3 regions of the Streptomyces sp. NPDC015032 genome follow, and region 3 is predicted to be linked to each of the others. Evidence: riboswitches for the same ligand, from Rfam matches in the RefSeq annotation. Region 3 holds a riboswitch; each other region holds the start of a gene.
The links. A riboswitch is a leader RNA that binds a small molecule or an ion and turns the genes downstream of it on or off. The one in region 3 is predicted to bind glycine.
Positions count from the first base shown of each region.

Region 1: it holds a riboswitch for glycine, as region 3 does, so the genes downstream of both, gcvP (aminomethyl-transferring glycine dehydrogenase) here and gcvT (glycine cleavage system aminomethyltransferase GcvT) in region 3, are expected to answer to the same signal.
Region 2: it holds a riboswitch for glycine, as region 3 does, so the genes downstream of both, gcvP (aminomethyl-transferring glycine dehydrogenase) here and gcvT (glycine cleavage system aminomethyltransferase GcvT) in region 3, are expected to answer to the same signal.

Region 1 covers NZ_JBIBVN010000069.1:1,871-11,914, reverse strand. The annotation lists gene ACF08M_RS39945 (hypothetical protein) at 1-47, shown strand, start outside; gene ACF08M_RS39940 (PucR family transcriptional regulator) at 112-1,590, opposite strand; gene ACF08M_RS39935 (MFS transporter) at 1,754-3,118, shown strand; gene speB (agmatinase) at 3,131-4,129, shown strand; glycine riboswitch at 4,239-4,334, shown strand; gene gcvP (aminomethyl-transferring glycine dehydrogenase) at 4,485-7,343, shown strand; gene gcvT (glycine cleavage system aminomethyltransferase GcvT) at 7,373-8,473, shown strand; gene gcvH (glycine cleavage system protein GcvH) at 8,497-8,871, shown strand; gene glyA (serine hydroxymethyltransferase) at 8,873-10,044, shown strand, end outside.
Region 2 covers NZ_JBIBVN010000023.1:110,139-120,182, reverse strand. The annotation lists gene ACF08M_RS27735 (DNA polymerase IV) at 1-1,249, shown strand, start outside; gene ACF08M_RS27730 (PRC-barrel domain-containing protein) at 1,174-1,542, opposite strand; glycine riboswitch at 1,656-1,752, shown strand; gene gcvP (aminomethyl-transferring glycine dehydrogenase) at 1,946-4,831, shown strand; gene ACF08M_RS27720 (DUF5999 family protein) at 4,919-5,125, opposite strand; gene ACF08M_RS27715 (hypothetical protein) at 5,478-6,071, opposite strand; gene ACF08M_RS27710 (glutamate-cysteine ligase family protein) at 6,556-8,061, shown strand; partial or broken gene ACF08M_RS27705 (substrate-binding and VWA domain-containing protein) at 8,114-9,905, opposite strand.
Region 3 covers NZ_JBIBVN010000024.1:115,017-125,060, reverse strand. The annotation lists gene ACF08M_RS28325 (L-serine ammonia-lyase) at 1-1,011, opposite strand, end outside; gene glyA (serine hydroxymethyltransferase) at 1,207-2,466, opposite strand; gene gcvH (glycine cleavage system protein GcvH) at 2,487-2,864, opposite strand; gene gcvT (glycine cleavage system aminomethyltransferase GcvT) at 2,934-4,070, opposite strand; glycine riboswitch at 4,211-4,308, opposite strand; gene ACF08M_RS28305 (AAA family ATPase) at 4,468-5,166, shown strand; gene ACF08M_RS28300 (enhanced serine sensitivity protein SseB) at 5,203-5,973, shown strand; gene ACF08M_RS28295 (enhanced serine sensitivity protein SseB C-terminal domain-containing protein) at 6,153-6,923, shown strand; gene ACF08M_RS28290 (ABC transporter permease) at 7,472-8,476, shown strand; gene ACF08M_RS28285 (ABC transporter substrate-binding protein) at 8,572-10,044, shown strand, end outside.

The sequences.
Region 1 (10,044 bases), on a different contig from region 3:
GCGACATCGCGCTACGGCCCCGGCCGGGCGACGACGGGCCGCGCTGAGTCCGCAGGCGCCGTCCTCCGCGCCGGGCTCCCGGCCCGGTCGGCAACCACATGGGCCCTCTCCTCACAAGGCTTTCAGGGCGAGCCATAGCGTGGCCAGGTCACCGGTGTCGGCGACCCGCTTCCCGGTCAGCTGCTCGATGCGCCGAACGCGGTAGAGCACCGTTTGCCGGTGGACGTGCAGAGCCTGGGCGGTCCGCTGCCAGGACCTGCCGTTCTCCAGGAACACCCGCAGGGTCATGAGCAGCTCGTTCGCCTGCTCGGACGGCAGTTCGAGAATGGGACGCAGCACGCGATCGACGAGTGCCCGCGCCTCGGCCGGATTACGTGGACCGAGGAGTGGGCTTGCGTCTGCGTACCGCAGCAGTGGAGTGCCTTGCTCCTTCGCGATGTCGAGTGACCACATGGCCTCCCTTGCCGCATCGACCATGCGGTCAGGGCGGATGATCAGGTCACTGACACCAGCCCGACCGCCCTGACCGAGAGCCTGCACGAGCACCTGCAGAGCAGCGCTGTCGGGCAGAAGCGTGAGCGACGTGCCGGCGCGGTGCACCGTGACATGACTGACGGCCGAGCGCCACAGTTTGAGGTGCGCGCTGGTGACCAGATCCGGGTCGTCGTCGTTCCACGCCGCCACGCACACCGCCTCCTCGAACCGCAGGCCGAACTCTTCCAGTCGGCGCTGAGCCACGGCCGGCGCCAGGTGTTCATCGAGGATCTGGAGCAGCAGCTCCGCACCTCTCCTGCGGTCGTGCTCGATGGTCAGGCGGGCCTGGGAGAGCGCCAGCGCGCACACCGTCGCGGCGTGCTGCAGGAGGATCGCGTCCGGCTGCTCGGTCTGCTCGGGCAGGACGACGAGGACCGCGTCCGGATGAGTCGGTACGTCGACCATGAGTGCGCGACGCTCTTCGCCGAGACGGACCGCGATGACGCCGGCGCGGAGCTTTCCGCGACGCTCGGCCACGGCGCTGCGGATCTCTTCGGGGAATGGAGCCACGCCCGGGTACCAGTCGTAGCCGGTGGCCCGGTCGCACACCCTGACGTCGCAGCCGAGCTCGCGCGACAGCACACCCGTGAGCGCCTTGAGTCCGGCGCTCTGCGAGGAGATCTGCTGCAGCGCCTGGTAGATCCGCTCGGTCCGGATCAGACGTTGGGACTGTTCCAGAAGGGTCGCCTCGGCGACCGCGCGGGAGATCGCGACGAACGGCATGGGGAAGGAGATCCAGAGCACCGGAAAGCCCAGTTCTTCGCTCGTCCGCGCCAGCCGCTTGGTCAGCGGCGGAGCGTACATCTGCTCGCCGATGGCCAGCGCAGCCGCACCGTGCTCGACCAGCTGCCGGACCAGCTCCTCCTGGCCCGACGCGCTCCGGGGGATCGGCATGCCGTTCGTCATGAGGAGCTCGCCGCCGGCCACCCAGCGCCACGGCTCGGGCAGGTCGGTCGTATGAGTCCACGAGATGGGCCGGTCCAGTGCGCCGGCCCCTGAGTGGAGTCTCAGGCGCAGGTGTGGCATTTCGAGCAGCTCGCCCACGGTTATCGGCATGGGTCCACCCTACGACCGGCCTGACCGACCGCATAGCAGCGTTGTGCGGATGTATAAGCGCGGGCGGGAACTTTGAGCGCTCTGGGTCTGCTCGACCGCTGGTCACACGGCATACATCTGGACGCAACGTTTCCGCATGGTCGCCGCGAGCCAAGGACCTTCCGTGACTGCGAGATCGAACCTCATTGACGACGCTCCACTGACGCGCTTCCACAAGAAACTGACCGCCTACTCCTCGGGCGGACCGTTCATCGACGGCTACGCGATCGCGATTGTCGGTGTCGCCTTCGCGACGCTCACCCCGGCCCTCGACATGACCACGGCCGACAAGGGCCTGGTCGCTGCCGCAAGTCTGGTCGGGATCTTCTTCGGTGGGGCGGTCTTCGGATACGTCACCGACAAGATCGGCCGGCACATCATGTACATCGCCGACCTCGCCGCACTCGCGCTGTTCTCCATCCTGTCCGCCTTTGCGAACGAGGTCTGGCAGCTCGTGCTGCTCCGCTTCCTCCTCGGCGCGGCCATCGGTGCCGATTACCCGATCGCCACGTCCCTGCTGGCGGAGTACCTCCCGCGGCGGTTCCGCGGCCGGATGCTCGGTGCCACCTTCGTGGTCTGGGCACTCGGTGCCGCGGCGGCGTACGTCGTGGGCGTGGGCCTCGAGGGGCTCGGCGTGAACGCCTGGCGCTTCATGCTCGCCAGCCCGGCCGTGTTCGCCCTGGTGACCTTGTTCCTGCGGCTCGGTACGCCGGAGTCGCCACGCTGGCTGCTCAGCAAGGGGCGTGTCGACGAGGCCGACCGGTCGATCAAGAAGGTCTACGGTCCGCAGTACGGCGTGGCGGACCTCGCCGAGGAACCGACCCCGGCGAAGACCAGCTACACCACGGTGTTCCGCTCGCCGTATCTCAAGCGCACCCTGTTCGTGGGCGTCTTCTGGACCGCCCAGGTGATTCCGATGTTCGCGCTCTACTCGTTCGCCCCCGACCTGCTGGCGGGCATGGGAATCACCGGCAACACCTCGGAGATCTTCCTCGCCGCGCTGTTCGTCATCGGCGGCATCCCCGGACTCTGGCTGGTCGAGCGCATCGGCCGTCGGGCGTTGCTGCTCTGGTCCTTCGGGATCATCGCGGTAGCCCTGGCCATCCCCGGTCTGGTGCCCGGACTGCCGACCTGGGTCTCCTTCGTCTCGATCTGTGTCTTCGCGCTCGCCTCGGGCGGCTCCAGCTTCCTCGAGGTGGTCTACCCCAACGAGCTGTTCCCGACCGAGGTCCGCGCCACCGCCGTCGGCGTGGGGACAGCCATGTCCCGCATCGGGGCAGCCGCGGGCACCTACCTGATGCCGTTCGCGCTGGCCAAGAGCCAGAGCCTGCCACTCCTCGTCGGCGCCATCGTGTCGGTCGTCGGGCTCCTGATTTCGCTGGCCTGGGCAACCGAGACCCGAGGCCGGTCGCTCAGCGACACCGCCGCAGGCGCCGGCAACCCGGCCTATCCCGCTGCCCCCTCCCTCACCACCACCGTTCCGAACTGACTGGAGACTGTGATGAACCACGACAACCGACCCTCCCCGATCGGAGCCCTGGACGCCACGAAGGTCCCGCGCTTCGCCGGCCCGGGTACCTTTGCCCGGATCCCCGACATCGGCTCGGTCAGCGACTACGACATCGCGGTCCTGGGCGTGCCGTTCGACGGGGGTACGTCGTACCGGCCGGGCGCCCGCTTCGGACCGATGGGCGTCCGTCAGGCATCGCGTCACCTGCGCCCGAAGTTCCACGTCGAGCTCGACACCGCACCGCTCGAAGCGCTCCAGGTCGTCGACGCCGGTGACGTTCCCTGTACGCCGTTCAGCATCGACGAAGCGGTCGCCCAGATCGAGGGCTACGCCCGCGACGTCGTGGGACAGTCCGACCGGCGCATCGTGAGCATCGGCGGTGACCACACGATCGCGCTGCCCATGCTGCGCGCGGCCAAGGACAAGTACGGCCCGGTCGCGCTGGTCCACTTCGACGCGCATCTCGACACCTGGGACACCTACTTCAACGCTCCGGTCACGCACGGCACGGTCTTCCGCCGGGCCTTCGAAGAGGGCCTGCTCGCCGAGGACAAGTCCATACATCTTGGCATCCGTGGACCGATCTACGACCAGATGGACCTCGTGAACGACAAGGCGTTCGGCTTCCGGGCGATCCGTGCCGGAGACCTCGACGTCATCGGGATCGACGGGGCGGTGGACGCCGTACGGCGACGCGTGGGCGACGCACCGGTGTACGTCTCGATCGACATCGACGTACTCGACCCCGCGTTCGCGCCCGGGACGGGTACACCGGAGATGGGCGGGTTCAACAGCCGCGAGCTGTTGCGTCTGCTCCGCAGCCTCGACGGGCTCAACATCATCGGCGGTGACGTGGTCGAGGTCGCTCCGGCCTACGACCACGCCGAGATCACCTGCGTCGCTGCGGCCACCGTGGTGTTCGACCTGGTCACGCTCATGACGAAGAACCAGGTGGCCAGCCCCGTACCGACGGCCGCGGACCACGCCTGATTCCGGGCGCGACTCAGCGGACACCAGGGGCCGTCAAGGCGCTGACCCGCCTTGACGGCACCACCGCCTGACCTCGCGGTCAGGCTCGACAACTCAACATCGCGCCGCTCGAACCGAAGCGGGAGAGCCCTCGCTCATCCTTGGCGAGGCGCCGAAGGAGCAACTCTCCCCAGAATCTCTCAGGCACAACTACCGCTTCGGCGAGGCGACTCTGGAAAGTCAGGACCTCATGTCCTGCGCCCACGGTGCAAACCGCCGGACCCGGTGGTGAAGCTCTCAGGTACCGATGACAGAGCGGGGAGGTCATCCGTCCACGGCGCCGCGTCCGCGGTGTCCCTCCAAGGAGCCTCCCACCATGACCCCACCCGATTCCCGCGCGTCGGGCGCGTTCGCCACCCGGCACATCGGCGTCAGCGACGCCGACCGCGCCAAGATGCTGGCCGAAGTCGGCTGTCCGACGCTTGCCGGCCTGATCGACGCCGCCGTCCCGAGCGGCATCCGCAGCACCTCCGGCCTGAACCTGCCCGCCGCGGCCACCGAGGCCGAGGCGCTCGCCGAGCTGCGCGAGCTCGCGAGCCGGAACACCGTGGCCGTCCCGATGATCGGCCTGGGCTACCACGCGACCGTCACGCCCGCGGTAATCCGGCGCAACGTGCTGGAAGACCCGGCGTGGTACACCGCCTACACGCCGTACCAGCCGGAGATCAGCCAGGGCCGACTGGAGGCGCTGCTCAACTTTCAGACCATGGTCGGCGACCTGACCGGGCTGCCGACTGCCAACGCGTCGCTGCTCGACGAGGGTACGGCGGTGGCCGAGGCCGTCACGGTGATGCGCCGCGTCGCGGGGAAGGGTCGGCGCCGCGTCCTGGTCGACCACGACACCCTGCCGCAGACCCTTGACGTGCTGCGCACACGGGCGGCCGCCGTCGGCATCGAGGTCGTCGAGATCGACGTTGCCGAGCCGCTGCCGGAGGACGGTTTCTTGGGGGTGGTGCTGTCCTACCCCGGCTGCTCGGGCGCGGTCCGTGACCTGCGCGCGGTGACCGCCGCGGCACAGGCACGCGGGGCGCTCGTCACCGTGACCGCCGACCTGCTGGCGCTCACCCTGCTCGTGCCACCGGGCGAGTACGGCGCCGACATCGTCGTGGGGTCGTCCCAGCGGTTCGGTGTCCCCCTGTTCTACGGCGGGCCGCACGCCGGGTTCATCTCGGTCCGCGAAGGGCTCGAACGTCATCTGCCCGGCCGGCTCGTGGGCGTGTCCGTGGACGACGCCGGCCGGCCGGCGTACCGCCTGGCACTGCAGACCCGCGAGCAGCACATCCGGCGCGACAAGGCGACCTCCAACATCTGCACGGCGCAGGTGCTGCTCGCGGTGGTCGCGTCGATGTACGCCGTCTACCACGGTCCCGACGGACTGACCGAGATCGCCCGGCGGACGCACCGGCACGCCGCGCTCGTCGCCGCGGGTCTGCGTGCGAGCGGGATCACGCTGGTGCACCGCGAGTTCTTCGACACCCTGCTGGTGGCGGTTCCGGGTCGCGCCGAGGAGGTCGTAGCGACCGCGCACGACAAGGGCCTGCGGCTGCGGCTGGTGGACGGCGACCGGGTCGGCATCTCCTGTTCCGAGGTCACCACGGACGAGCACGTCCGCCTCGTGCTCGACGCCTTCGGCCTGGCCGGCGGCGGCCTTGACACCCTGACGCCCGACGTCTCGGCGGTGCTCCCGTCGGAGCTGCGTCGTACCTCCCCGTTCCTCACCCACCCGGTCTTCCACCAGCACCGCTCGGAGACCACGATGCTGCGCTACCTGCGCAAGCTCTCCGGCCGTGACTTCGCGCTGGACCGCGGCATGATCCCGCTCGGGTCCTGCACGATGAAGCTCAACGCGACCACGGAGATGGAGCCGCTCAGCTGGCCCGCGTTCGCGGACCTGCACCCGTTCGCCCCGGTCACGGACGCGGCCGGATACCTGGCCCTGGTCGCGCAACTCGAGGCGTGGCTGGCCGAAGTCACCGGTTACGCCAAGGTCTCCATCCAGCCGAACGCCGGATCGCAGGGCGAGCTCGCGGGCCTGCTGGCTATCCGCGCCTACCACCGGAGCAACGGCCGGGCCGAACGCGACGTGTGTCTGATCCCGGCGAGCGCTCACGGCACCAACGCCGCCTCGGCCGTCATGGCTGGGATGCGCGTCGTCGTGGTGGCGTCGCGGCCCGATGGCACGGTCGACCTCGACGACCTCCGGTCCAAGTGCGCGAAGTACTCCGACGAGCTGGCCGCGATCATGGTGACCTACCCCTCGACGCACGGCGTCTACGAGGAGAGCATCACCCGGCTGTGCGAGCTGGTGCACGAGCACGGCGGACAGGTGTACATCGACGGCGCCAACCTCAACGCGCTGCTCGGGGTTGCCAAGCCCGGTGAGTTCGGTGGCGACGTGTCACACCTCAATCTGCACAAGACGTTTTGCATCCCGCACGGCGGCGGGGGACCGGGCGTCGGTCCGGTCGCGGTGGCGGAGCACCTCGCGCCGTACCTGCCCACCCACCCGCTGCACCCCGACACCGGGCGCCGCGACGGGATCGGGTCGGTGAGTGGCGCGCCGTTCGGTAGCGCCGGCATCCTGCCGATCCCGTGGGCCTACATCCGGATGATGGGCGCCGAAGGGTTGACCGAGGCGACCCGGACGGCCGTGCTGAGTGCCAACTACGTGGCTCGGCGGCTCGCGCCGCACTTCCCGGTCCTGTACGCCGGGCAGGCCGGCCTCGTGGCGCACGAGTGCATCCTCGACGTGCGCTCGCTCACCGCAGCCACGGGCGTGACGGTCGACGACATCGCCAAGCGGCTCATCGACTACGGCTTCCACGCGCCGACGATGAGCTTCCCGGTCGCCGGAACGCTGATGGTCGAGCCGACGGAGAGCGAGAGCCTGCAGGAACTGGACCGCTTCTGCGAGGCGATGATCGCCATCCGCGCGGAGATCGAGCTGGTGGAGAGCGGCGTCTGGTCCGTCGAGGGAAGCCCGCTGCGAGGGGCGCCGCACACCGCGGCCGCGATCGCCGGCGAGTGGTCCCGAGCCTACTCACGCGAACGGGCCGTCTTCCCGGCCGGCATCACTCCCGACAAGTACTGGCCGCCGGTCGGCCGGATCGACCAGGCGCACGGCGACCGGAACCTGGTCTGCGCCTGCCCGCCCCCCGAGTCGTTCGCGTCGTGACCGGCCGTGACGGTCTGAGAGGAGCCACCATGCCGAAGAAGACACCCCTGCACGACATCCACACCCGGCTCGGCGCCTCGTTCACCGACTTCGCCGGCTGGTCCATGCCCCTGCGCTACACCTCCGAACTGGCTGAGCACCACGCCGTACGGACCACCGCCGGAATCTTCGACCTCACCCATATGGGCGAGATCGAGGTGTCCGGCCCCGAGGTGGGCCGGGCGCTCGACCACGCCCTGGTCGGGCAGCCGTCGAGGATCGCTGTCGGCCGCGCACGCTACTCCATGCTGGTCCACGAGACCGGCGGAGTCCTCGACGACCTCGTCGTCTACCGTATGGCCGAGCAGAAGTACTTGGTCGTGGCCAACGCCGGCAATGTGCTGGTGGTGCTTTCGCACCTGCGTGACCGCATCGACGGCTATGCCACCACGATCCGGGACGTGTCCAGCGAGTGGGCGCTGATCGCGGTCCAGGGGCCCACGTCACCGGCGATCCTCGGCGCAGTGGTCGACGTCAGCGTGCCGTCGCTGAAGTACTACGCCATCGACCCGGCGCGGATGGCGGACCACGACGTCCTGCTCGCGCGCACCGGCTACACCGGCGAGGACGGCTTCGAGATCTACTGCCGCAGCAAGGACGCGGTGGCCGTCTGGCAGGCCGTCAGCGCAGCGGGCGCGGAGCACGGACTGGTCCCGTGCGGCCTGGCCTGCCGTGACACGCTGCGTCTCGAGGCCGGCATGCCGTTGTACGGCCAGGAACTCACCGTCCGCACCACCCCGTTCGAAGCCGGACTGGGCCGAGTCGTGGTGTTCGGGAAGCCCGGCGGGTTCGTCGGCGAGGCGGCCTTGGCCGCCCGTCAGGACGAGGCACCGGCCCGTGTGCTGGTCGGGCTGACCTCGACCGGCCGGCGAGCGCCGCGCACCGGTTACGCCGTACTCGACCTGGACAGCGGCGAACGCATCGGCGAAATCACCTCTGGCGCGCTCGCGCCCACCCTTGGCCACCCCGTGGCGATGGCCTACCTGCCGCCGGATCGCAGCGAACCCGGCACGAAGGTGCTCGTCGACATCCGCGGTGCTCGGCAGTACGCCGAGGTCGTCCCGCTGCCCTTCTACCGCAGCCAAACCTGACCACGTTCAGAAAAGGACAGATCATGAGCCTGCCCACCGAGCTGAAGTACACCCGAGACCACGAGTGGATCGCGACCGACGGCAACCTGTCGACGATCGGTGTCACCGCCCACGCCGCCGACGCGCTCGGCGACGTCGTCTACCTCGACCTGCCCGCTGTCGGCACGACGACGAAGGCCGGCGAGACGTGCGGAGAGATCGAGTCGACCAAGTCCGTGAGCGACCTGTTCGCTCCTGCCGACGGCGAGGTCGTCGAGATCAACGAGGCCGTGGTCGCCAACCCCGGCCTGGTCAACTCCGACCCGTTCAAAGCGGGCTGGCTGTTCCGGATGCGGATCACCGGGAAGCCGGACCTGCTGGATGCCACCGGCTACACCGCTCTCATCGAAGGGGCCTGAGATGTCCGTGCTGGATCGTCGGCTCGCCGACCTCGACCCAGCCGTGCACACCGCCGTCCGCGCCGAACTGGCGCGTCAGCAGAGCACGCTGGAGATGATCGCAAGCGAGAACTTCGCACCGGTTGCGGTGATGGAGGCGCAGGGCTCCGTCCTGACGAACAAGTACGCCGAGGGCTACCCGGGCCGCCGCTACTACGGCGGGTGCGAGCACGTCGACGTGATCGAGTCCCTCGCCGTCGAGCGGGTGAAGGCGCTGTTCGGCGCTGCCTACGCCAATGTGCAGCCGCACTCGGGCGCCCAGGCGAACGCCGCCGCCATGACGGCACTCCTCAGCCCCAAGGACACCATCCTGGGCCTGGACCTGGCCCACGGCGGTCACCTCACCCACGGCATGCGGATCAACTTCTCCGGCAAGCTCTACAACGTTGTCGCCTACCACGTCTCCGCGGACGACAACCGCGTCGATCCGGCGGAGGTGAGGCGACTCGCCGAGGAGCACCGGCCGCAGCTGATCATCGCGGGCTGGTCGGCGTACCCCCGGCGGCTCGACTTCGCCGCCTTCCGGCGGATCGCGGACCAGGTCGGCGCGTACCTGATGGTGGACATGGCGCACTTCGCCGGGCTGGTGGCCGCCGGGCTCCACCCGAACCCGCTGCCGTACGCCGACGTGGTCACCACGACCACGCACAAGACGCTCGGCGGCCCGCGCGGAGGCGTGGTGCTGACCAACCGTCAGGACGTGGCGAAGAAGGTCAACAGCGCGGTCTTCCCCGGCCAGCAGGGCGGCCCGCTGGAGCACGTGATCGCGGCCAAGGCGGTCGCGTTCAAGATGGCGGCCGAGCCGGAGTTCCGCGAGCGCCAGGAGCGCACACTCGCGGGCGCTCGGATCCTCGCGGAACGGCTGAGTGCTCCGGATGTCGCCGCCGCGGGTGTGTCCGTGCTGTCGGGCGGCACCGACGTACACCTGGTGCTGGTCGACCTGCGTGCGTCGGAACTCGACGGGCGGCAGGCGGAGGACCGCCTGCACGACATCGGCATCACGGTGAACCGCAACGCCGTACCGTTCGACCCCCGCCCGCCGATGGTGACCTCGGGATTGAGGATCGGTACGCCGGCCCTGGCCGGCCGCGGCTTCGGGGGGGCCGCATTCGCGGAGGTCGCCGACATCATCGC
Region 2 (10,044 bases), on a different contig from region 3:
GGCCTATCTGGTGCCCCGCTTCCTGCTGTACCGGATGGTCAGCGACCAGGTGATGGAGTTGCTGGGGCGGCTCTCCCCGCTGGTGGAGCCACTGAGCCTGGACGAGGCATTCGTGGACCTGGAAGCCGGTGGGGCGGCCGATGACACGGCTTCCGCGCTGGAGATCGGTGAGCAGCTGCGTACCGCTATCAAGGCGGTCACCGGGCTCACCGGCTCGGTCGGGCTGGCCGGCTCCAAGATGCTGGCCAAGATCGCTTCGGAGCAGGCGAAGCCGGACGGGCTGGTGCTCATCGAACCGGGCACGGAGCGGGAGCTGCTCGCGCCGATGCCGGTACGGATCCTCCCCGGCGTCGGGCCCGCGACGGCGGACCATCTGCGCCGCGCCGGGATGACGACGGTCAACGACCTGGCCGAGGCCGGGGAGGCGGAGCTGGTACGCCTGCTGGGGAAGGCGCACGGCGGCTCTCTCCACCGCATGGCGTTCGGGTACGACGACCGGCCCGTGGTCGCGGAGCGGGACGCGAAATCAGTGTCGGTCGAGGACACCTTCGACACGGACCTGCACGACAGGGTGCGGGTCCGGACGGAGGTGGAGCGGCTGGCCGACCGATGCGTACAGCGGCTGCGGGGAGCGGGGCGGTCCGGGCGGACGGTGGTGCTCAAGGTGCGCCGGTACGACTTCTCCACCCTCACGAGGTCCGAGACGCTCCGTGGGCCCACGGACGACCCCACCGTGGTCCGGGAGGCTGCCGCACGGCTCCTGGAGGCCGTGGACACCACCGGAGGCGTACGGCTCCTCGGCGTGGGCGTCACGGGGCTCGCCGACTACACACAGGAGGACCTCTTCGCGCAGGCCGCCGGTGAACGGGCCGCGACGGGGGAGACGGTCGAAGAAGCGACGGAGGCGGGTGACGAGGGGGACGAGCCGGCGGGCGGTGCGCGGGAGGAGCCCCCCGAGCCCGCAGAGCAGCTCGCCGCGCGGCGCTGGCCCGCCGGACACGACGTACGCCATGACGTCCACGGCCACGGCTGGGTGCAGGGCAGCGGTATCGGCCGGGTGACGGTGCGGTTCGAGGAGCCGGGGTCGGTGCCCGGCCGAGTGCGTACGTTCCGGATCGACGACGCGGAGCTGCATCCGGCCGATCCGCTGCCGCTGGTGCGGAACCCGGTGGACTACTCGTCCTGGCCGGCAAGTCTGCCGAAGTCCCTGTCCGGGCCGGTCTCCTCGGACGGGGAGTCCAGTCCGTAGTGCCGGTAGAGCTGGAGCTCCTGTTCCGGCGAGAGATGACGGCCGACGCCGAAGTCGGGTGCGTCCTTGATCAGTGCGCGGTCGAAGGGAACGCGGAGCGAATCCTCCACGAACTCGCTGGGTTCCAGCGGGACGAAAGCGTCCCGGCTGAAGAGTCCGGTGCGTACGGCCGCCCACTCGGGCACACCGGTCGCGTCGTCGAGGTACACCTCGTCCACGGTTCCGATCTTGGTGCCCTTGCGGTCGAAGGCCTTGCGGCCGATCAGGCTGCGCGGATCGATGTCGGTCTGCACGATCCCTCCCACTGGTCGCGGCTACTCCACAAGCTCTACAAAAGTGCAGATCCGGGGGGTTGGCCACTCGAGAATTCCGCCATGAACCCCGCTGGTAGGCTGGTGACGGCTGCTGACCCCGTGCGGGAGAGTCCTCCGGAGCGAATCCGGAGGCGCCGAAGGAGCAAATCCTCCCCGGAATCTCTCAGGCCCACGTACCGCACGGACGAGGTCACTCTGGAAAGCAGGGCGGGCTCCGTGCGGCCGAGTGCCGGTACGGTTCCCTTCCTCACCGACGGTGAAAACCGGCACGCCGCAGGGCGCGCCGGTGAAGCTCTCAGGTTGAGATGACAGAGGGGGAGGCCGTTCGGGCACCCGCGCCGTGGTGCCCCTCGCAGGTCGTGAAGACCAGGAGGCCTCCACCATGACCCCCCGTCGCACCCCGCTCTCCCAGCTGGAGCAGGGCATTCCGTTCGAAGAGCGCCACATCGGTCCCGATGGCGAGGCGCAGTCGAAGATGCTCGCCCAGGTCGGTTACGGCTCGCTGGACGAGCTGACCGCGGCCGCGGTGCCCGACGTCATCAAGAGCGCGGAGGCACTCCGGCTGCCGGCCGCCCGCACCGAGGCCGAGGTCCTCGCCGAGCTGCGCGCCCTGGCCGACCGCAACCAGGTGCTGGCCCCGATGATCGGGCTCGGCTACTACGGCACCTTCACCCCGCCGGTGATCCTCCGCAACGTCATGGAGAACCCCGCCTGGTACACGGCGTACACGCCGTACCAGCCGGAGATCTCGCAGGGCCGCCTGGAGGCGCTGCTCAACTTCCAGACGATGGTCGCCGAACTGACCGGCCTGCCCACCTCCGGCGCCTCCCTGCTCGACGAGGGCACCGCGGCCGCCGAGGCCATGGCGCTCTCGCGGCGTGTCGGCAAGGTGAAGAACGGCGTCTTCCTGGTCGACGCCGACGCCCTGCCGCAGACGATCGCCGTCATCGAGACCCGCGCCGAGCCGTCCGGTGTCGAGGTCGTCGTCGCGGACCTCTCCGCTGGCATTCCCGCAGAGGTCGCCGAGCGCGGTGTCTTCGGTGTCCTGGTGCAGTACCCGGGCGCCTCCGGGGCCGTGCGGAACATCCAGCCCGTCATCGAGCAGGCCCACGAGCTCGGCGCGGTCGTCACGGTCGCCGCCGACCTGCTGGCCCTGACCCTGCTCACCTCGCCGGGCGACCTGGGCGCGGACATCGCGGTCGGTACCACGCAGCGCTTCGGTGTGCCGATGGGCTTCGGCGGACCGCACGCCGGCTTCATGGCCGTGCGCGAGAAGTTCGCCCGCAGCCTGCCCGGCCGCCTCGTCGGTGTCTCCGTCGACGCGGACGGCAACAAGGCCTACCGGCTGGCGCTGCAGACCCGCGAGCAGCACATCCGCCGGGAGAAGGCCACCAGCAACATCTGCACCGCGCAGGTGCTGCTCGCCGTCATGGCCGGGATGTACGCCGTCTACCACGGCTCGGACGGGCTGCGGACGATCGCCCGGCGCACCCACCGTTACGCGACGATCCTGGCCGAGGGTCTGCGCGCCGCCGGCATCGACGTCGTGACCGGCACCTACTTCGACACCCTCACCGTGCGCGTCCCCGGGAAGGCCACCGACATCGTCGCCGACGCCCGCGAGCGCGGTGTCAACCTGCGGCTCGTCGACGCCGACCTGGTCTCCCTCGCCTGCGACGAGACCACCACGAGGGTGCAGATCGCCGCCGTCTGGGCCGCATTCGGCACCGACGGGGACATCGAGGCGCTGGACGCCGCGGCCGCCGACGTGCTGCCCGAGGGTCTGCTGCGCACCGACGAGATCCTCACCCACCCGGTCTTCCACCAGCACCGCTCCGAGACGGCCATGCTGCGCTACCTGCGCAAGCTCGCCGACCGGGACTACGCGCTGGACCGCGGCATGATCCCGCTCGGATCCTGCACCATGAAGCTGAACGCGACCACCGAGATGGAGCCGGTCACCTGGCCCGAGTTCGGCGCGCTGCACCCCTTCGCGCCGGCCGAGCAGGCGCAGGGCTTCCTCACCCTCATCCGTGAGCTGGAGGAGCGTCTCGCCGAGGTCACCGGCTACGACGCCGTATCGATCCAGCCGAACGCCGGCTCGCAGGGCGAGTTTGCGGGCCTCCTGGCGGTACGGGCGTACCACCGGGCCAACGGTGACGACCAGCGGACCGTCTGCCTCATCCCGTCCTCCGCGCACGGCACCAACGCCGCCAGCGCCGTGATGGCCGGAATGAAGGTCGTCGTGGTGAAGACGGCCGACGACGGCGAGGTCGACACGGAGGACCTCCGTGCCAAGATCGAGAAGCACCGCGACGAGCTCGCCGTGCTGATGATCACGTACCCGTCGACGCACGGCGTGTTCGAGGAGCACGTCGCCGACATCTGTGCCGAGGTGCACGACGCCGGCGGTCAGGTGTATGTCGACGGCGCCAACCTCAACGCGCTGGTCGGGCTCGCCAAGCCGGGCCGGTTCGGTGGCGACGTCTCGCACCTGAACCTGCACAAGACCTTCTGCATCCCGCACGGTGGCGGTGGCCCCGGCGTCGGCCCGGTCGGTGTGCGCGCGCACCTCGCGCCGTACCTGCCGAACCACCCGCTGCAGTCCGCAGCGGGCCCCGAGACCGGTGTCGGGCCGATCTCGGCCGCGCCGTGGGGTTCGGCGGGCATTCTTCCCATCTCCTGGGCGTACGTACGCCTGATGGGCGGTGAGGGCCTGAAGCGTGCGACGCAGGTCGCCGTGCTCGCGGCCAACTACATCGCCAAGCGTCTCGAACCGCACTACCCGATTCTGTACAACGGCCCGGCCGGGCTGGTCGCACACGAGTGCATCGTGGACCTGCGGCCGATCTCCAAGGCCACCGGCGTCAGCGTCGACGACATCGCCAAGCGCCTGATCGACTACGGCTTCCACTCGCCGACCATGTCGTTCCCGGTCGCCGGGACGCTGATGATCGAGCCGACCGAGAGCGAGAACCTCGCGGAGCTCGACCGCTTCTGCGACACGATGATCGCCATTCGCGGCGAGGTCGAGAAGGTGGCCTCCGGCGAGTGGAGCGCGGACGACAACCCGCTGTGCAACGCTCCGCACACCGCGGCGATGCTGGGCGGGGAGTGGAAGCACGGCTACAGCCGCGAGGTGGCGGTCTTCCCGGCCGGTGTCTCGGCCGCCGACAAGTACTGGCCGCCGGTGCGCCGGATCGATGGTGCCTTCGGTGACCGCAACCTCGTCTGCTCCTGCCCTCCGCTGGACGAGTACGACAACTGAGGCACGAACGGCAGGGCGTGACGCGGACATGCGTCGGGGCCGGTGCGGAGAAGTCTCCGGGCCGGCCCCAGTTCCTTCAGGCCGGGGTCAGGCAGCCTTCGCCACTCGGCCGGTCTCCAGAGGCCGGTGTGGGGCGATGATCTGCCCGTCCGGGAGCAGCTCACCGGTGTCCTCGAAGAGCAGGACGCCGTTGCACAGCAGGCTCCAGCCCTGTTCCGGGTGGTGGGCCGTCAGACGGGCGGCCTCCCGGTCGGCTGAGTCGGCGGTCGGGCATGGTGGTTGATGCTGGCACATGGGTGGGTTCTTTCGCTGCGTTGTAGTGAATGTCCTGCGGCTTGACGAAGTGTTCACGGCCGCCCCCCGCGTATCGATCGGTCCGGTCCCAGTGTTGCCCCACGGGCGTCAATCCGCAGGGATTTCGCGGCAGCACTTCTTCTTACTCCGAGGACGCGTCACCCGGCCGGTCGGTTCACCGCAACTGCACTGTCACTTCGGGTGGTTCGGGGTGGCCGGACCGGGCTAGTCCGGATGGGTGAGATGTGCGCCCGCGCGCGCCGTGGTCCTCAGCACGGTGCCGCGCAGAGCTGTGCCCCGCCACGGGAGTCGGTGGCGGGGCACGGTGCGGTGGTGCCGGGTGCGGCCGCTGTCAGGCCGGCGACCCGAGCAGGGGCCCGGGGCCCGGGGTGATGCGCAGCGTCATCACGCGGAGCAGTTCGGCCACCCGGTGCGGGCTATGTGCCGCGATGCCCGGTGGTGCGGGAGCCAGTGGTACGAGGAGATCGGCGGGAGCGAGTGCCCCGTCGGCTGCGTCGGCATTGGCGTCGGCGTGCAGCCACAGGGCCAGCATGTAGAGCTCCGGAATGGACAGCAGCCGTGGCTGGTACTGAGATGTCACCGTCTCGGCCTGGCGCAGAGCGAGTTCGGTCGAGGCGATGTAGGGGCCCTCGAAGAAGTGCGAGAAGGCCCAGCCGTCCGGGGTGAGCATGGTGTCCGCCGCGGCGACTGCCTGCTCCGAGCTGCGGATCACGAACCGCCACGCGGCGAGCCGGGTGGCGGGCGCGAGCTCGCTCGGGCCGATCCGCTCCAGTACATGGACGGGGAGCGGGAGTTCGGGGCTCAGCGGTCCCTGGGCGGATCGGAGAGCCGGTGTGCGGGCCTCGCGGACTGCGGTGGGTGAACCGAGTGCCGCGAGGACGCTGCGCAGAGCGGGCGCGGGAGCCGGGGGAACATGCAGCGGCATAGTGGGTCGCCTCTCACTTCGGAGACACGGTGATGCGTGGGCGGGTGCAGACGGCGCTGTCGGCGTGCGGGGCCAGAGGCGGCCGGTGACTGGGCCGGTGCGTCGACTCTCTGCCTCGTCTGCGAAGTTTATACGACACGTGTTCACACAGTGTTTCCACTAGTCGTCGCAGTTATTGCCAACAAGGCGGTATCAAGACTTTATTATGCGGGGATTCTGCTGATTCGTCGTCATCGGCGCAGCCGCTGCCAGGGATTTTTCCATCGACGCGGTCGGCCGAAACTCGTCGGCGTTTTCATCACGCTTCGGGTGGCGGAAAACCGCGGACTGCGCCATGCCGACGGAATGTGCCCCGGACAGCCGTCCACAGATTACTGGGTGCGTGGCGATCGTGGGGCGTTATGGATCACCGCGTCTGGGCATTATCGATCGTGACGCGAGCGGCCTGGGCCGCGGGCCGCCCACTCGAGGGAGGGACGCTTCGATGGGGGAGAAGGTCGTGGCGGGCGCCTTTGATCTGTCCGATCGGCACAGGTACCGGAGGAAGCTCCACCAGTGCCTGGAGGGGATGGAGAGGCTCCTGGCGGAGCGGAGGTTCGACCGCCCCCGCAACCTCATGGGCATGGAGCTCGAGCTGAATCTGGCAGGCGCCGACGGCATGCCGAAGATGATGAATGGGGAGGTGCTCCCTCGGATCGCGAGCCGTGATTTCCAGACCGAACTCGGGATGTTCAATCTGGAAGTGAACATCGTCCCGCACCACCTGGACGGGCGTGTTTTTGATCAGCTGGCCGAAGAGCTCAGGGCCGGCCTCGGATATGCGCACCGGAAGGCGGGCGAGGTCGATGCCGGGATCATGATGATCGGAATTCTGCCCACCCTGGGACGTGCGGACCTCGTTGCCGCGAACCTCTCGAAGGCGGACCGCTACACACTGCTGAACGATCAAATGGTGGCTGCGCGGGGCGAGGATTTCTCCCTCGATATCGACGGTGTCGAGCGACTGGTCTGCACCGCCTCCTCGATCACCCCCGAGGCCGCCTGCACATCGGTTCAGCTGCATCTGCAGGTGACACCGGCGCGCTTCGCGGCCGTATGGAACGCGGCCCAGGCCGTCGCCGGGGTCCAGATCGCCATGGGCGCCAACTCACCCTTCCTGTTCGGCAGGGAGCTGTGGCGGGAAACGCGGCCGACGCTTTTCCAGCAGGCCACGGACACCAGACCGCCCGAACTCCGGAACCAGGGGGTGCGGCCCCGGACCTGGTTCGGTGAGCGGTGGGTCGGTTCGGCGCACGAGCTCTTCGCGGAGAATCTGCGCTTCTTCCCCCCGCTGCTGCCGATCTGCGACGAGGAGGAACCGCTGCGGGTGCTCGACGAGGGCGGCGCGCCGCAGTTGCAGGAGCTGGTGCTCCACAACGGTACGGTCTACCGCTGGAACCGGCCTGTGTACGGCTTGGCCGACGGCGTACCCCATCTGCGGGTGGAGAACCGGGTCCTGCCCGCCGGTCCCACCGTCACCGATGTGATCGCCAATGCCGCGCTCTACTACGGGCTCGTGCGGGCGCTCGCCGAGGAGTCCCGTCCGGTGTGGACCAGGCTCCCGTTCGCAGCGGCGGCCGAGAACTTCGACGCCGCCTGCCGCCACGGCATCGACGCGGAGCTGATCTGGCCGCGTCCGGGCCGGTCGGGCGGGCTGACCCGGGTGCCGGCGGTCAAGCTCGTACGGGACGAACTGCTGCCGCTGGCTGCCGCAGGGCTGGATGCCTGGAACATCGAGTCCGCGGACCGCGACCGTTACCTCGGGGTCATCGAGGAGCGCTGCAGACGACGGGTGAACGGGGCGTCCTGGCAGGTGGACAGCTACCACCGGGCACGGGAGGCCGGGCTTGAACGGCATGCCGCACTGGCCGCGACCACCCGCCGGTACGCCGAACTGATGCACAGCGGCGAACCCGTCCACAACTGGCCGACGGGTGTCCCAGCGCAGTGACCCCGTCGGGGCGTCCGCCGGTGTCCGCCGCCGTTCCCGTCCGCGCGGAACGCTATTCCCGGGCGGTGTGGTTGCTCTGTCCGGCCGTCATGACGGCCTGCAGGATGACGGCCTGGATGTCGGCAGGGTCGGTGACCTGGTAACCTCCGCCGCCGGTCACCTTCGCTATCTCGTCGACCTCCTCGCGGTCGGCCTCGGGGCCGACCGCGATGGCGAGGAGCGGTACCGGACGCTCCGGGTCGGCGATCCGCTTCAGTTCCGCGATCAGGGCGCTGCGGGAGATGGAGCGGTCGTCCTGGTTCGAGCCGTCGGTGAGGATCACCACGGCGTTGAACTTGCCCTTCACATACGTCGCCTGCGCGTCCTTGTAGGCGGCCAACGTGGTGTCGTACAGGCCGGTCGCGCCGCCCGGCACCGGTTGCAGCGCGGAGAAGGCCGCGGTGAGCTTCTCGCGGTGGGTACCGCCGCCCTTCGCCGGATCGCCGAGCCGGCCGGTCGGTACCAGCCTGCGGTAGTCCTTGCCGCCGTCGAGCGTGGTGGCGAACTCCCAGAGCCCGATCTCGTCGTTCTGGGTGAACTGGTTGAGGGCCTGGATCAGGGAGGCCTTGGTGACATCCATCCGGGACTGGTTGCGCCCCGGCACGATCGTGGCCATCGAACCCGAGGCGTCGACGACCGTCGTCAGCCGCGCGTTCTGCACCGTGATCGTCCACATGCCGAGCGTCTGCTGGAGTTCCTCGGCGGACGGCGCCGCGGCGGCCGGGGCGGCATACGGCTGGGGCTTCCTGCCGCCCGCCGATGCGATCACCGATTCCCCGGCCGTTCCGTCCACGTTCCTGAAGCCGTGCTTCTTCAGAGTGGCCTGCGCCCCCGGCTCGTTCAGCAGCGTCATGAACCGCAGCGCCGCCCGGCCCTCGGACGTACTCATCCTGGTCTCGTCGACCAGTGTGTACGGGTAGTTGAGGAGCGGGGCGCCGTCCTCGGGGTAGAAGAGATCGAGCCTGCCGCCGCCCGTCGACGCCGCGTTGTGGGCGAACGCGGCCTGCTCCGAGAGGAGCACCGCCTGGTTGCGCTCCGGATGGCCCGGCTCGGCGTCCGAATCGCTCTGCGCCAGCGTCTCCAGCACCTGGGTGTCGCCGTCCGACATACGCCGCGCGAGCAGCTGGGCGGTCGCCGCGACCCGGGTGTCGCTGTCACCACCCTGTTTCCCGGAGGACGCGCCGATGCTGGAGAGTGCGAGCAGCCCGGTGGCACTGCGTGCCGGGTCCGCCGAGCCCAGGCGCACCTTGTCCGAGTCCGTGGCCTGGGCCGTCAGCCCGGCCCAGGAGTACCTCTTCTTCGGCCAGCCGAGGCTCTTGGCCGCCGACGGCACCATGGCCAGGGTGACGGGGGAGGAGGCGATGGAGTCGCCCGGGGTGATCGGAACGCCTTCGCCGGAGCCCTTGGCCCGGTCGAGCCACAGGTCGGAGTCGGGCAGCCAGAGCTGGTAGTCAGGGGCACGGGTCCCGGAGGAGAGGGCGTCGGCGACCTTGTAGGAATCGCGTGCGACGACCCGCACGTACAGACAGCGGCCGTCGGATCTCAGATCGTCCTGGCGCGCCTTCTCGGCGACGGCACGAACGGCGGGGGCGATGTCCGGTGAGGCCATCATGGAGAGATGGCACGGCGGAGTCCTCGCAGGACTTCGAGAACGACAGCAGGCCGCCCCGCGCCGCGACCGCCGTTCCCGCGGCCACCGCGAGGACGAGGGCGGTCGCGATCACCACGGTCCGCCGACGGCGCGGCGGCGGACCGTCCCCGCCTCCATCGGTCGCGTGGTGGTCGGGCAAGCTGTGACGTCCCATGTCGGTGGTGCCCCTCCTTGAGGATGAACAAGGAAAAGGGGGACCGCACCATCGCCCATGGTGGTTGTCCCCCCGGCCTGTCGCGCGTGGTCTTCGTACCTGTATTCGAGACCCTAGCGGGACGGGGCGGGGCCCGGGG
Region 3 (10,044 bases):
GGAGGCGTTCTCCTTGAAGAGCATGCCGATGGCTCCGGCGGCGAGGAGGAAGCGGACGACGCCGTCCGCCTTCTCCGCCTCGGTGGCGCCGCCGGCCGCGAAATTCATGTAGTAGTGCAGCACGGCCGGGATGATGCCCGCGGCGCCGTTGGTGGGCGCGGTGACGACGCGGCCGCCTGCCGCGTTCTCCTCGTTGACCGCCATCGCGTAGAGGGTGATCCACTCCATCGCGTGGGCCTGCGGGTCGCCCCCGGCGCGCAGCTGGCGGGCGGTGTTCGCGGCGCGGCGACGGACCTTGAGGCCGCCGGGCAGGATGCCCTCGCGGGACATGCCGCGCGAGACGCAGGCCTGCATGACGTGCCAGATGTCCAGCAGGCCCGAGCGGATCTCGTCCTCGGTGCGCCAGGCCTTCTCGTTCTCCAGCATCAGCGAGGAGATGGACAGGCCGGTGTCCTGGGAGAGCCGCAGCAGTTCGTCGCCGGTACGGAAGGGGTGCTTCAGCACGGTGTCGTCGAGGACGATCCGGTCCTCGCCGACTGCGTCCTCGTCCACGACGAAGCCGCCGCCGACCGAGTAGTAGGTCTTCTCCAGCAGCGTCGAGCCGTCCCGGTCGAAGGCGAAGAGCGTCATGCCGTTGGCGTGGTACGGGAGGGCCTTGCGGCGGTGCAGGATCAGCTGCTCGTCGGCGTCGAAGCCGATCTCGTGCATGCCGAGCAGGCTGATCCGGCCGGTGGTGCGGATGCGTTCTATCCGGTCGTCGGCGGACTCCACGTCGACGGTGCGGGGCGACTCGCCCTCCAGGCCGAGCAGGACCGCCTTGGGGGTGCCGTGGCCGTGACCGGTCGCGCCGAGGGAGCCGTACAGCTCCGCGCGTACGGAGGCGGTGTGGGCGATGAGGCCCTCGTTCTTCAGCCGGCGCGCGAACATACGGGCGGCGCGCATCGGGCCGACCGTATGGGAGCTGGACGGGCCGATGCCGATCGAGAACAGGTCGAAGACCGAGATGGCCACGGAAGACTCCTCAGGGTTGGTAGACGTCGTCGTCTGCCGGGTGATGCGGTACGGACCGGTCGGTCCGAAGAACAGCGGGGACAAGGGGTGGGGCACCGCGCTCACTGCCCAGTGTGCGCGGTGCCCCGCCCGAAAGGTGCCGAACTGTGTCCCGAATTACGTCCCGGACCACTTCGGGACGGTCTGTGCGCCGGACTACTTCAGGCCGGGGTACAGCGGGAACTTCTCGGCCAGCGCGACGACGCGGGCCTTCAGGGCCTCCGCGTCGTAGGCCGGCTTGAGGGCCGACGCGATGATGTCCGCGACCTCGGTGAAGTCCGCGGCCTGGAAACCGCGGGTGGCCAGGGCCGGCGTACCGATCCGCAGACCCGAGGTGACCATCGGAGGCCGCGGGTCGTTCGGGATGGCGTTCCGGTTGACCGTGATGCCCAGCTCGTGCAGCCGGTCCTCGGCCTGCTGGCCGTCCAGCTCGGAGTTGCGCAGGTCGACCAGGACCAGGTGGACGTCCGTACCGCCGGACAGCACGGAGACACCGACCTCGGTGACGTCCGGCTGGACCAGGCGCTCGGCGAGGATGCGGGCGCCGTCCAGGGTGCGCTGCTGGCGCTCCTTGAACTCCTCGGTCGCCGCGACCTTGAACGAGACCGCCTTGGCCGCGATCACGTGCTCCAGCGGACCACCCTGCTGGCCCGGGAAGACCGCCGAGTTGATCTTCTTGGCCAGCTCCTGCGTGGACAGGATGACACCACCGCGCGGACCGCCGAGGGTCTTGTGCGTGGTGGTCGTGACGACATGGGCGTACGGCACCGGGTTGGGGTGCAGACCCGCGGCCACCAGGCCCGCGAAGTGCGCCATGTCGACCATCAGGTACGCGCCGACCTCGTCCGCGATGCGGCGGAAGGCGGCGAAGTCCAGCTGGCGGGGGTACGCGGACCAGCCGGCCACGATCAGCTTCGGCTTGGACTCCTTGGCCAGGCGCTCGACCTCGACCATGTCCACGACACCGGTGTCGTCGACATGGTACGGGACCACGTTGTAGAGCTTGCCGGAGAAGTTGATCTTCATGCCGTGGGTCAGGTGACCGCCGTGGGCCAGGTTCAGGCCCATGATCGTGTCGCCCGGCTTCAGCAGCGCGAACATCGCGGCGGCGTTGGCCTGCGCACCGGAGTGCGGCTGGACGTTCGCGGCCTCGGCGCCGAACAGCGCCTTGATGCGGTCGATGGCGATCTGCTCGACGACGTCGACGTGCTCGCAGCCGCCGTAGTAGCGGCGGCCGGGGTAGCCCTCGGCGTACTTGTTGGTGAGGACGGAGCCCTGGGCCTCCATGACCGCGACCGGAGCGAAGTTCTCCGAGGCGATCATTTCGAGGGTGGACTGCTGACGGTGGAGCTCGGCGTCGACGGCGGCGGCGACGTCGGGGTCCAGCTCGTGGAGGGATGAGTTGAGAAGCGACATCAGGTGGTCCCTTGGGGTCTTTAGTTGCCGGAGAACTCGGTGTACTCGTCTGCGGAGAGCAGGTCCTTCGGCTCCTCCGCCATACGTACCTTGAACAGCCAGCCGCCCTCGAACGGAGCGGAGTTCACCAGCGACGGGTCGTCCACGACGTCCTGGTTCGCCTCGGTGACCTCACCGGTCACCGGCGAGTACAGGTCGCTCACCGACTTGGTCGACTCCAGCTCGCCACAGGTCTCGCCCGCGGTCACGGTGTCACCGACCTCGGGGAGCTGGGCGTAGACGACATCGCCGAGCGCGTTGGCGGCGAACTCGGTGATACCGATCGTGGCCACACCGTCCTCGACGGCCGACAGCCACTCGTGCTCCTTGCTGTAACGCAGCTGCTGGGGGTTGCTCATGACCTGAATTCTCCTGTACGCGGGGGAGTGCTGATGAACGGTGGTCTTACGGTGTGAGACGCGAATGCGTCACTTCTGACGCTTGTAGAACGGCAGAGCCACGACCTCGTACGGCTCGTGGCTGCCCCGGATGTCCACTCCGACGCCCGCGGTGCCGGGCGCGGCGTGTGCGGCGTCCACGTACGCGATGGCGATCGGCTTGCCCAGGGTGGGCGAGGGGGCGCCCGAGGTGACCTCGCCGACGACCTCGCTGCCGGTCCCGCCCACGGCGACAACGGGGTAGCCGGCGCGGGGCACGCGGCGGCCCTCGGCGATCAGTCCGACCAGCTTGCGGGGCGGGGCGGCCTCGGCGCGCTCGGCGGCGGCCCGCAGGGCCTCGCGGCCGACGAAGTCGCCCTCCTTCTCGAACTTCACGACCCGGCCGAGACCGGCGTCGAACGGGGTCAGCCCGGTGGTCAGCTCGTGCCCGTAGAGCGGCATGCCGGCCTCCAGGCGCAGCGTGTCGCGGCAGGAGAGCCCGCACGGGATCAGGCCGCGCGAGGCGCCCGCCTCGGTGAGGGCCTTCCACAGCTGCTCGGCGTGGACGGGGGCGACGAACAGCTCGAAGCCGTCCTCGCCGGTGTAGCCGGTACGGGCGATCAGTGCGGGGACACCGGCGACCGTGCCGGGCAGACCGGCGTAGTACTTCAGCCCGTCCAGGTCGGCATCGGTGACGGCGGCCAGGATGGCGGGGGACTCGGGGCCCTGGACGGCGAGCAGCGCGTACGCGTCGCGGTCGTCGCGCACCGCGGCGTCGAAGCCGCCGGCCCGCGCGGTCAGCGCGTCCAGCACGGTCTGGGCGTTCCCGGCGTTGGCCACGACCAGATATTCGGGGGCCGCGTCCTCTCCGAGGCGGTAGACGATCAGGTCGTCCAGGATGCCGCCGTCCTCGGCGCAGATCATCGTGTAGCGGGCGCGGCCCACGGCGACGGTGCCGATGTTGCCGACCAGCGCGAAGTTCAGGAAGGCCGCGGCCTCGGGGCCGGTGACGGTGATCTCGCCCATGTGCGACAGGTCGAAGAGACCGGCCCTGGTGCGGACCGCGTTGTGCTCGTCGCGCTCGCTGCCGTACCGCAGGGGCATGTCCCAGCCCGCGAAGTCGGTCATGGTCGCGCCCAGCGAACGGTGCAGGGCATCGAGGGCAGTGAGACGGGGGGCGGTGCTCATGGATGTGGCTCCCGGGGCATGACGACGAGGACAATCCCTCCCCATCTGTCATCGGAACCTGAGAGGTTCGCCGAGAGCCCCCGAAGGGTTCGGCTTGCACCTTGGGTGGGGCCGCGGAGCGGCCCGCTTTTCAGATCTGCCTCATCCACGCGGTACGGGGCCTGAGAGATTCAAGGGAGGAACTTGCTCCTTCGGCGCCCGGCACATGCAGTGACCGGAACTCTCCCGCGCGGATTCAAGCGGCCTTTATGGAGTTGGCCGGGTCATCATCGCACGCATCGCGCCGGAGTGGGGCCCCGGTCCCTCACAGGAATCAGCGGCGTGGACGGTTGTGCTGCATTACCTTTTCTTTACACTTCAGGGGCATGTGTGGGGTGACCCGACAGGGGGAGGGGCGATGACGCTGCAGCGGTACGCGACGACCACGGAGGCCGCGCACGGCGCGATGCCCGCACAACCGGGGGCACCGGCCACCGGTACGCCCCGTCCGCACACGCCCGTGGTGCGGGACCTCCGGGAGCGGGCCGGGCGCAGCCCGCGCAGCCTGCGCTTCGGCGCGGGCGACGTGGTGGTGGTCTCCGGGCTGCCCGGCAGCGGCAAATCGACGCTCATCCGGCGGGCGGTGACGACGGCCCACGCCATCGACTCCCAGGACACCCGGGACCACTGGGCGCGGATCGTGCCCCGGTTACTCCCGTATGCCGTCTACCGCCCCTTCGTCCGCGTCGCCCACTACCGGAGGCTGTGGCGGGTGCTGCGCTCCGGTGAGTCCGTCGTCGTCCACGACTGCGGAACCCAGGCATGGGTACGCGGCTGGCTGGCCCGTGCGGCGCGGCGCCGGGGCCGGGTGCTCCACCTCGTCCTGCTCGACGTCACGCCACGTACGGCGAGGGAGGGCCAGCGGGAGCGCGGGCGCGGCGTCTCCGGATACGCGTTCGCCCGGCACCGCAGGGCGGTGGGAAGGCTGCTGCGGGACGCCGGGACCGGCCTGTTGCCGCCCGGGTGCGCCTCGGCGGTGCTGCTGGACCGCGCGGCGGCGGGGCGGCTGGACCGGATCGCTTTCGCCGACGCACAGGGCCCGGGAGCCGGACGTTAACCTTCTGCCGGAAGGCTCGGGGAAGAAGGGGAAGCAGTGGACATTCCGGCGCAGGGCCAGTCCCATCCGCAGGGCGGATGGCCCGCCAATGAGCTCGAAGAGGTGCTGATGGCCTCGGTGGGCAGCCCGGAGGCGGGCGGACGGCTCGTCGAGGTGCTCGGGCGCAGCCAGGTCTGGGTGCCCCTGCCCAACGGCGGCGGACCCGACTCCCCCGACCTGGACCTGCCGACGCTGGAGATCGAGGGCGCCGCGTACGTTCCCGTGTTCAGCTCCGAGCAGCAGTTCCTCAGCTGTGTCGGTACCTCCATGTCCTTCACCGTCGCGCCCGCCCGCGAGTTCGCCCGCGGACTGCCCCCGCAGCTCGGTGTGGCGGTGAACCCGGGCGGCGCCGTCGGGATGCCGCTGCCGCCGCCCGCCGTGGCCGAGCTCTGCCGCGCCGGACGCACCCCGCTGGACGGACCGGCCGGCGGAGGCCGCGTCCGGCTGTACGAGCCGGACTGGAAGGAAGAGCCCGTCGACTTCCTCGCCGCGGCGGCCGGCGAGTTCGAGGAGAGCGGCGTCGTGCGCACCGCCCGCCGGACCCTGGCCAGCATCGAGGGCGGTGAGCCCGTCCTCTTCATCGGTGTCGAGCTCTCCACCTGGGAGGGCGCCGACCGCACCGCCCCGATGGACGCCCTCGGCCGTGCGCTCGGCCGCGTCGAGGTGCCCTGGCCGGTCAATCTGGTCCTGCTCGATGTGGCGCAGGATCCGGTCGGGGACTGGATGCGGGAGAAGCTCCGGCCGTTCTACCAGCGCGCGGGCGAGTAGCACCCGGGACGGCGCCCGCGGACGGCTCCGGAGTGGATCACTGCGCCGGCCCGAGGCGTCAAGTCGGTGTCAGGACCGGCGCATAAGCTGGTTTGATGGCTGGTGCCACGGCATCATGCCGCACCCGTGTGCCCGGGAGCGGCGGGCCGACACAGTGGATCGAAGAGGGGCGGGACCAGGTGAGTGCGTCAGGCACCGCGGCGGCCGGGCAGGTCGAGCACATGCTGCGCCAAGTGACGCCCGGGCGCTACGACGCGTACGAGGCGCTGCTGCAGGCCCTCGCGCACGACCGGATCTGGATGCTCCTCTGGCACGGCCAGGCCGGCTCGCCCGACGCCCAGTACGGGAACATGGAGGTCGACGGCCTCGGCTACGCCCCCTGTGTGACCTCCGCCCAGGAGCTCTCGGTCAGCGGCTGGAACCGGGCCCACGAGCTGGTCACCGGCCGCGACATCGCCCGCGCCCTCTTCCCGGACCGCTGGGGCATCTGGCTCAACCCGCATGCCCCGGGCGGCGGCGTGGGCATCCCCTGGCTGGACCTGCGCCGGATCGCCACCGGTCTCGACCGGATGCCCGCGGGTCCGCTCCGGCTCACCGAGCCCGCCATCGAGATCCCGCAGTTCTACGCCCTGCTCACGCAGAACGCCCATCGCACCCCCGCGATCCGCTCGCTGCGCCGTGCCTGGGTGCAGCCCGCGCTCGGCGTCCCGTATCTCGCCATCGGCCTCGATCTCTACGACACGAGCCAGACCTCGGTCGACGCGGTGCGCGCGATGATGCAGCAGTCGATCGGCGCGGTCCCGGACGGGCTGCCCGTCTCCACGGTCGCGATGTCCGACGAGTACGACCCCGTCGCGATGTGGCTGCGCGCCAACACCCGCCCGTTCTACGACCGCGAGGCCCACGCCCCGGCGGCCGGCTACGGCTACCCGCCGCAGGGCGCGTACTGAGCCTGCCCGCAGCGCAGCCGTAGATACCGGAGCCGCCCGGGAAGCAGCCGTCCGCCTCTCTGCGCCCGGAATGCAGGTGTACGTGCCAGGTGTGCCGGGAATGCATGCGTACGGTCCTGATTCCCGGAACGCGACGAACTGGTACGGCACCAACTCCCGGATCCCCGACCGCTTTGCCGACTCCTGCCGTGCGCGGCCGCGCTTCCGTGCGCTTCGTGGGCCCCTGTGCGGTTCCATGCCCCCATGTCCGGGATTTCCGTGCTGGGGATGGCTGATGGTGAATGCGGGGTGAATCTGTTCCCGTGCCCTCTTCCAGCTCAACTGACCAGTGTTCGGCGGGCGTTCACATCCGTCCGGATAACGGAACACCCCTGACCGCATCACGGTTAGGCATCCATTCGCCTGACGGTATGGCTACCTCGCGCAACAGCAATGAAGACTCCCGCACCAAGGGCGTCCTGCCGCCTCCGCGTACGACTGACTGATCCGCGCCGCCACGGCGGCCAGTTCGGCCCGGCCACCGCCGGTTGAGAGGGGTCCTTGCCACGATGACGGCACCATTGCACGAGCCGACCACGGAAGCGGACCCGATCGCGACCGGTGGTCCCGCGGCCGAGTCCGGGACGAAGAAGGTCGAGGGGCGCTCCCTCAAGCAGATCGCCTGGAACCGCCTCAAGCAGGACAAGGTCGCTCTGACGGGTGGCATCGTTGTCCTCGTCCTGATCGTGGTGGCGGTCTTCGCGCCCCTCATCGTGGGCCTGCTGGGGCACCCGCCGAACGACTTCCACCAGGACAAGCTCGACCCGCTGACCAATCTCCCCACCGGCTCCCTCGGCGGTATGAGCGGCGACTTCCTCTTCGGCGTCGAGCCCAACAAGGGGCGCGACGTCTTCAGCCGGATCGTCTACGGCGCCCGGATCTCGCTCCTCGTGGCGTTCCTGGCGGCCCTGGTCGCGGTGGCGCTCGGCACGCTCTTCGGGATCATCGCCGGATACTTCGGCGGCTGGGTGGACGCGGTGATCAGCCGGGTCATGGACGTGCTGCTGTCCTTCCCGCAGCTCCTGTTCATCATCTCCCTCGTCTCGGTCCTCCCCGACGATCTGCTCGGCCTCTCCGGCAGCGGGGTGCGCATCGCCGTACTCGTCGTCGTCATCGGCTTCTTCGGCTGGCCGTACGTGGGACGCATCGTCCGGGGCCAGACGCTCTCGCTGCGTGAGCGCGAGTACGTGGAGGCGGCGCGCAGCCTCGGCGGCGGACGGGCGCACATCCTCTTCCGCGAGCTGCTGCCGAACCTGGTGGCACCGATCACCGTCTACGCGACGCTCATGATCCCCACCAACATCCTCACCGAAGCGGCCCTCAGCTTCCTCGGCGCGGGTGTGCGGCCGCCCACGGCCTCCTGGGGCGGCATGCTGCGCGATGCCCTGGAGACGTACGAGCACGACCCGATGTTCATGGTCTTTCCCGGCGTGACGATCTTCATCACCGTGCTGGCCTTCAACCTCTTCGGGGACGGGCTGCGCGACGCCCTGGATCCCAAGGGGACCCGATAACCCACGACTTGCCCCTGCCGCACTGTCAGGTGGCTCTTCCCATGGTTCTCCGGCAAGCAAAGGCCTGGGACCGCGATCTCGGAGGTTACGAGAAAATGTCCACAGTTACCTCGAAGCGACGGCTCACCGCTGGTGCGGCCCTCGTGGTCGCGGCGCTGATGACCACCACCGCGTGCGGCGGCGATGACAGCGGCAACGGCGACGGCAACTCGAAGGCCGCCGGGTTCAACGCGGCGTTCAACAAGGTCGCCAACCCGTCCACCAAAAAGGGCGGAACGCTGAGGATGGTCGGCAAGCAGGACCTCGACTCCGCCGACCCCCAGCGTGCCTACTACGGCATGGCCTGGGACTTCATGCGCTTCTACACCCGCCAGCTGGTCACGTACGACACCAAGCCCGGTGCCGCCTCCACCAAGCTGGTCGGCGACCTCGCCACCGGTCCCGCGGTGATCTCGGACGACGGCAAGACGTACACGTACAAGCTGCGCCCCGGCATCACCTGGGAGGACGGCTCCAAGCTGACCTCCAAGGACGTCAAGTACGGCATCGAGCGCATCTGGGCGACGGACACCATCACCGGTGGGCCGCAGTACCTGAAGCAGACGCTGGACCCCAAGAGCGAGTACAAGGGCCCCTACAAGGACTCGTCGCCGGACAAGCTCGGCCTGAAGGCGATCGAGACGCCGGACGACAGCACCATCATCTTCAAGCTGCCCAAGCCCAACGGTGACTTCGAGCAGTTCCTCGCCATGCCGTCCGGCACGCCCGTGAAGGCGTCGGAGGACACCAAGGCGAAGTACACCCAGCGGCCGTTCTCCTCGGGCCCGTACAAGTTCGAGTCGTACAAGCCGGGCAAGAACATCGTCCTCGTCCGCAACGACAAGTGGCAGAAGTCCTCGGACCCGGTGCGCGCCGCCCTCCCGGACAAGATCACCGTGACGATCTCCGCCAACCTGGAGGAGAACGACAAGAAGCTGATGGAGGGCGACTACGACGTCGACCTCAACGGCACCGGCATGACCCAGTCCGGCCGCGTCACCGCCATTCAGAAGCACAAGGGCAGCGTCGACAACATGCTGACGTCCTTCGTCCGCTACGTCGCCCTCGTCCACACGGCCAAGCCGCTGGACGACGTCCACTGCCGCAAGGCCGTCTTCTACGCCACGGACTTCGCCGGCCTCCAGCAGACCCGCGGTGGTGAGATCGCCGGTGGCGAGATCGCCAACAGCACGCTGCCGACCTCCATCAAGGGCCACAGCGACTACGACCCGTACGGCATTCTCGCCCGCAAGGGCAAGCCGGACGCGGCCAAGGCCAAGGACGAGCTGAAGCAGTGCGGTCACCCCGACGGCTTCTCGACCAAGCTCACCGCCCGTAACAACAACCCGGGTGAGGTCGACGCGGCCGAGGCGTTCCAGGAGCAGCTCGGCAAGGTCGGCATCAAGGTCGAGGTCGACCCGATCGACGGTGCCGAGTCCTCCAGCATCACCGGTTCGCCGGCCGTCGTGAAGAAGCGCGGCTACGGCATGACGATGAGCGGCTGGGGCCCGGACTTCCCGTCCGGCCAG